Regions from separate parts of the Sphingobacterium sp. GW821-FHT03E03 genome, predicted to be linked through region 2. Evidence: riboswitches for the same ligand, from Rfam matches in the RefSeq annotation. Region 2 holds a riboswitch; the other holds the start of a gene.

Region 1 (3,503 bases), on a different contig from region 2:
GGAGTGATAATTGTGGCTTGTGGAAAAAGCAAGTCCATACATGCCTGTATTGTGTCATCATTGATCAATTTGTGACCACTTGTCGACACCATCACAGGATCAAATACGATTGTTCCACGGTAATCTTTCAAATAGCTGCTGATCAGTTCGACAAGCTCAATGTTATGAACCATCCCGATTTTGATCGCATCCGGATAAATATCGTCGAAGATCGCATCCAGCTGCTCACGCACTGCTTGGGTCGGTATCTCGTAAATATTCCGCACCCCTTGTGTGTTTTGTATTGGTAATGCCGTTAAGACGTTCATTGCATAACATCCCAGGGCTGATATGGTTTTCGTATCTGCTTGGATGCCTGCTCCGCCACTGCCGTCAAAACCGGCAATACTCAGGACGGTGGGCACTGTATATTGTTTCACTATTTTCATGTTAATAATTCCTTTAATTGAGCGCTACGCTCTCTTGGATTTTTACTTTGGCAAATTGCCGAGACGACCGCAATGGAATCTACGCCAGACAGCCAGGCACTTGCACTGGTAGCTAGGTTCATGCCGCCGATGGCGATCAAGGGCTTTTCGGTTAAATTCCGTAGCTCGCCCAGTCCACTGATCCCCCAGGTTGTAATAGTGTCTGTTTTTGTTTTTGTTGGAAAAATTGGGCTGACTCCAAGATGGTCTACGGCGGCCATCTGTTTGCTGTCAAGTTGTGTTCGATCTTCAAGCGACCAGCCAATTTGAAGACGCGGTCCATATTTTTCCCTTATTTCTATAGGTTGACGATCGTTTTGTCCGACATGTACCCCCCATGCCTCGATTTCAATCCCAATATCCACAGCATCATTGATGATTAATGGGATTCCGTAACGATCGGTAATCTGTTTTAACTTCTTGGCTTTTTCCAGAAACCCCGTCGGCGTTTCGTTCTTTTCGCGTAACTGAATAATATCCACACCGCCGATTATGGCTTCTTCGGCAACATGGAGCCAAGATTGTGGGTAGCAATCCTGTTCGGAGATAACCAGATACAAGGGATAAGGAAATAGGGGATTAATTGCCATAATGTTTCAGGTTGAGATGCATACGGATACGCTCATCATTCAGCAGATAGAGTTCATCATAGAGATTCATCTGTAAGGAACCCGGACCAGCGGATCGCGCTGTAGCCAGTTCACCTGCTAAGCTCAAAAGGGAGACACCGGCGGTCGCTGCTTCAAAAGGATGGTCTGTGACTGCTAAAAATGCACCGATGAGTGCAGTTGCGCTACAGCCAAGTCCGGTAACCTGGGTCATCAAGGGGTGCCCATTGTGCACCTCAGCGGTACGCTGTTCGGACAGGATATAGTCTACCTTTCCAGAGATACAGATGATAGATCCCAATTGTTCTTGTAATGCTTTACCAAAGCCGATAGCTGCTTTGCTATCTGAGGTGCTGTCTACACCTTTGGTATTGACCTCGTTGAAATTGTAGAGGCTCATGATCTCTGATGCATTTCCCCGTATCACAGTTGGCTTTAACTCCAGGAGATTTGCCAATAAGTCATTGCGAAAAGCGGATATTCCCGCACCCACAGGATCCAATACCCAAGGGCGGCCAATGTTATTAGCATGTTCCGCTGCAACAAGCATGGACTCGGCGGTAAGTTCACTCAATGTGCCGATGTTAAGTACCAACGACTGGGCAAGGTCAACAACCTCGCGCACTTCGGATGGACTGTGAACCATGACTGGGGAAGCTCCAAGAGCGAGAAGCGCATTGGCGGTGTTATTCATCACCACCAAATTCGTAATATTATGTACAAGTGGTTTTTGTCTTCTGACCTGTGCTAACAGATCGATAATTAAATCTTCCATTCCTTTTGTTTTCTATATTTGCAGGTGGCTTTGTCAGGAAGAAATGAGACAGATGGGCTGTCGGGTATATTTCAATATACCTAAGCGGTTGCTTTTCCCTACGCCGGTATAAACCGAATCAGGTTCGAAGGGACTATCTCAATTCTATACAGAATACCCCCAAAGCCATACCAAACTTAGACAAAAAAAAGGACTTTTTATAACCAGTGTTTTATTCAGTCCCAGAATAGTAAAACTAGACGTTAGTCAATAGACCGGAGTGCGCGTGTATTTTCAGCCGCATTCGAGCGAGGAAAATAGACTGGGCATATACGAGGGAAGCGACAGGCCAGTAATGATCAATGGCAGGCAGGCAGGCAGGCAGGCAGGCAGGCAGGCAGGCAGGCAGGCAGGCAGGCAGGCAGGTCTATTTGCGAAGAAACAGCATTGCTCTCAACGGTGAATTCGGTGTACTTAAGATGTTATATTGTCTTCAGCTGGCAATTCCAAATAGTCCGGTGGGGTATAAGTGACACGGGCAAAATTTTTAGTCAGGAGTTCTGTATCAACAACCTTTCCTCCCTGGAATTTTAGGAATTTTTCTCGCCAGATTTCATTTTTTCGATAGAATTGATCTCCTATTTTAAGGAATTGATGCTCTTTTTCAATGATGTGATAGGCAAAATCGAGTTCCTGATCGATCCTCAGTTCACCTTCAAGACATTTTTCGGTAAACCAGAGATTGATCTGAAACGTGTAGGGTGTATTGTTGGTAAACTGATAGTCGCGATAGTTGTAAAACACTGTTGCACCGCTTCCGAAAGGTAATACACGCCCATCATCGGGAAACGGATCAAAAGAATGGTGATAACGCTCTGTGACTGTGAGTGGGCTATGGATAACAAGCCAATGGATCAGATTGGAGATCTGGCAGATTCCACCACCGATACCTGCCCGTGCTTCGCCGAAAGACAATTCCATCCCCGGAAGATAGCCTTTCTTTTGTGTGGGCTGGCCGACCAGTTTACAGAATGAAAAGGTTTCACCGGGCTGGATCAGTATACCATTGATCTGCTTTGCTGCAATCTTTAGATTGGTCACTTTATTGATCTGCAGCTGCATATTATTTTCTCCCAGCTTCTTTAATAAAACGGACTGGTGTTTTTTGATGCGGTACTGCAGTGCTGTTGTAGATTTGGTTTTTGTGTACTTTTTATTATCCAGTAACCAAATGGTTTTTCTTTGTGTTCTTCTTGCCCAGACAGCAAGAAAATACAGCAAAGGGTGACGTTGACTTATTAATTTCCGTTTTTTCACTAATAACAAATGATGGTTTATTGCTTCCTTCTATTTCAGTTTGCGCGTTTTAATTATTGAGAATTGGAGGAACTTTTCTTTGTTTGTATTGTTTTAGAGGTGATTTTATTCTGCTTATCAAATACAGTGCTCTCATATTGATAATCGCCCTGTTCTTTTGAGACTATCTTCAATTCCAATGTACCATCACGATAAAACAGGTAGGTGCTTTCGTTGCCTTGCACAGCTATTTTGGATTCGGCAGTGAGCTTCCCCGTCGTGTCAAATACCTGCCACGAAGAGAAATTGTCTGCTTTTGGGTTATCATAATAATACAGTGTACGTTTTTCGATAGCGTCATTTAGCCCTGAAACTTCC
Region 2 (3,503 bases):
AAAGCCTTTATAACCAAATTTCGCCATAAATTCGTCCTCTCTTCTGCCACTCAGCGTCAAGATATCGGTCTGAAAGGGCTCCAGGTCTTTATTCCCACGATAATATACATCAATATTGGACAAATCTAAGCGTCCATTTTCCTGTAATCGTTCACCATGCTTGATTTTGATCACCGTCCCCGCCTTACCACTAACCTTTATCTTTGTCACCCCGGCCATATTCTGTCCCATGTCAAAGACGTAGATTTTCTCATCCATCTTTTTCATCGATTTCGGCGAATAGGATCGAACCAGGCGTATGGGTACCATTTGCTGCGAGACAATATGTGTAGAGGGTGGGTTCCGATACTGAATGGCATGCCACTGTGAATCGTCAAACTGTGGAGTATCCCATCCCGGCATCTCCAGACGGGCATCATAATGCTCTCCAGTGTAGATATTATTATAACGGATAGGTCCCCCCGCCGTCTTCCATTGTTGATCTGTAATTAGCGTTTCTTCACTACCATCCTGATAGACAATACGCAGGTTCAAACAAAATGTGGGACGATTACGCCAAGGGGCTTTGTCAAAATTCCATACCGCCAATGGTTGGTGATTATACCAGCCATTCCCCAAAACTACAGCAACTGCATTGTTTCCCTGCTGGATCTGACGGGTCACATCTTCCACCACATATAGTGTACGTCTATCAAATCGGGTATACATCGGATCCAGACGATGGTCACCTATTTTTTTGCCGTTTATAGAAAGTTCGTAAAGTCCCGCCACAGCAATATAGGCGCGGGCAGACTTAATCGGTTTGGTCGTTTTAAATGCTCTTCTGAAATACGGTGCTTCCTGCTCGTGAATATCCTGATTATCACTGATCCATTTCCCTTTCCAGTTCTCCATCCCCATCATACCGGTCTCAAATGAAGCGATGGAAGATGTACTTTCATTACTATTTTTGTCCCAGACAAGCACTTTCCAATAGTACTTTGTCTGCTGTTTCAAGCTAGTGCCACTATAGTGAATCAACATAGCAGAACTCTTTTGCTTTCCGCTATTCCAGATATTAGCTTTATTTTTCACCAATGCAAGTGAATCACTACTTACCACGATTTGATAAGCAGATTGCTTCGCCCCCTGTCGTTTATCGGCCAGTCTCCAACTTAAACGGGGATTTGATTTATCCACACCCAATGGATTCACAAGATACTCACAGCGTAGTTCAATTGGCAGACATTCTTTTTGTTTTTGTGCATACAGTATTGTGCTTACACACAGCATCGTCATCAGTAAAATTTTTCGCATGTTTAGTTTATACTTCGTTCAGCTTTTTGCATTTCCCAGCATAGCATTTAGGTTATATCCTGGGTGACAATGCACACATTCAACAGGAATACAAAAAGTATTAAATTGTTTTAGTTGATTCAAAAACGAATATATCAATTATTATCAAGATAATTAAACTGTACTGTCCTGCTATCTAGTTACTGAAAATTAACAGCAATATTTTGGATTATTCATCAAAATAATCCTATATTAGTATCGACTTTAGGGGTGTCTGCATATGCGGGCTGAGATTTTACCCTTATAACCTGATCCAGATCATACTGGCGTAGGGAAAAGTAAGCTATCTTCCAAATACATTACTGTATCTTGTTGTGGCCATTCCTAAAGTTTTACCAAAAAAATAAAAGGAATGGAACTAACAATCAATCATCAAATCCGATTTTTCGCCCCTGCGCCGGGCTCTTTAGCCGAACTTTTACAGACGGAGCTATCCGGTAGAACCCAAGGTATTGCCGTGGCTCTCAACAACTGCGTTGTTCCCAAAGACAACTGGACCACAACAGTTTTACAACCCAATGATCATATCCTACTCATAACTGCTACACAAGGCGGATAATATCGTATGGAGCAGATTTAATTCAATATACCTAATTCCCCATTAACATGACACCAGAAAAAATCACACAAACCCCTTTTCCAAATTCAACCAAAGTCTTTGTTCCCGGTACACTCTTCCCTATCCAGGTGGCCATGCGTCAGATTTCATTGAGTCCGACCAAATTGAGCAACGGACAGGTCGAAATCAACCCGCCAATCAGCATTTATGACACTTCCGGCCCCTATACAGATGGGACACAAGAGATTGACATCCGCAAAGGACTTCCCCGTCTTCGTGACCAGTGGATCCTTGACCGCGAGGATGTCATACAACTTGAAGGCATCAGTTCACAATATGGTCAAAAACGTCTGGCAGATACCACATTGGACGAATTTCGGTTTGCTTACAGCCATAAACCTAAAGTTGCTGCGCCAGGTAAAAATGTGACGCAATTACATTATGCCAGAAAGGGTATCATTACACCAGAGATGGAGTATGTTGCCATTCGTGAAAACCAACGGATAGAGCAGCTTGCTGATAGCACACCAGGCATGGATCATCAGCATCCGGGCGAAAATTTCGGTGCCAGAACTGCCGGAAAATATATTACGCCAGAGTTTGTGCGTGAGGAGATCGCTGCTGGTAGAGCAATTATCCCCAATAATATTAATCATCCGGAAAGTGAACCGATGATTATCGGTCGCAATTTTTTGGTAAAGATCAATGCCAATATTGGTAATAGTGCAGTTAGTTCAAGTATCGAAGAAGAGGTTGAAAAGGCTGTTTGGGCCTGCCGCTGGGGTGCTGACACGATCATGGACCTTTCTACAGGCAAAAATATCCACGAAACCCGCGAATGGATTATCCGCAACTCACCTGTTCCAATAGGTACAGTTCCGATCTATCAAGCGCTGGAAAAGGTCAAAGGTGTTGCCGAAGATCTCACCTGGGAAATATTTCGGGATACACTGATCGAGCAGGCCGAACAGGGTGTGTCATACTTCACAATACATGCAGGGGTTCTCTTGCGTTATATCCATTTAACAGCACAGCGGGTGACGGGGATCGTGTCAAGAGGTGGATCCATTATGGCTAAATGGTGTCTTTTCCATCATCAGGAAAACTTCCTTTATACCCATTTTGAAGAAATCTGTCAAATCATGAAACAGTATGATGTTGCTTTTTCTCTGGGTGATGGTCTACGCCCCGGTGCAATTGCAGATGCCAATGACGCGGCACAATTTGCTGAGCTGGAAACTTTAGGTGAGTTAACAAAGATTGCCTGGCAGCATGATGTACAGGTGATGATCGAGGGACCTGGCCACGTTCCGATGCAGCTTATCAAAGAAAACATGGAAAAACAACTGGAATGTTGCGATGAAGCGCCATTTTATACCCTTGGTCCTCTGACAACCGATATCGCACCAGGTTATGATCACATTACTTCCGCTATTGGTGCCGCAATGATTGGTTGGTATGGCTGTGCTATGCTCTGTTATGTGACACCAAAAGAACACCTCGGACTGCCCAATAAAAAAGATGTGAAAGATGGTGTCATCACCTACAAATTAGCTGCGCATGCTGCAGACCTAGCCAAGGGACATCCTGGGGCACAGTACCGCGACAA

What was found. A riboswitch is a leader RNA that binds a small molecule or an ion and turns the genes downstream of it on or off. The one in region 2 is predicted to bind thiamine pyrophosphate.
Region 1: linked by a shared signal. The riboswitch ahead of thiM (hydroxyethylthiazole kinase) and the one ahead of thiS (sulfur carrier protein ThiS) in region 2 are both predicted to bind thiamine pyrophosphate.

The regions. Positions count from the first base shown of each region.
Region 1 is NZ_JBWKUH010000015.1:105,400-108,902, forward strand. It holds gene thiD (bifunctional hydroxymethylpyrimidine kinase/phosphomethylpyrimidine kinase) at 1-404, opposite strand, end outside; gene thiE (thiamine phosphate synthase) at 425-1,057, opposite strand; gene thiM (hydroxyethylthiazole kinase) at 1,047-1,850, opposite strand; TPP riboswitch at 1,929-2,021, opposite strand; gene AC07UV_RS16840 (VanW family protein) at 2,304-3,146, opposite strand; gene AC07UV_RS16845 (hypothetical protein) at 3,200-3,503, opposite strand, start outside.
Region 2 is NZ_JBWKUH010000004.1:116,393-119,895, reverse strand. It holds gene AC07UV_RS06930 (alpha-L-rhamnosidase) at 1-1,296, opposite strand, end outside; TPP riboswitch at 1,532-1,627, shown strand; gene thiS (sulfur carrier protein ThiS) at 1,688-1,894, shown strand; gene thiC (phosphomethylpyrimidine synthase ThiC) at 1,942-3,503, shown strand, end outside.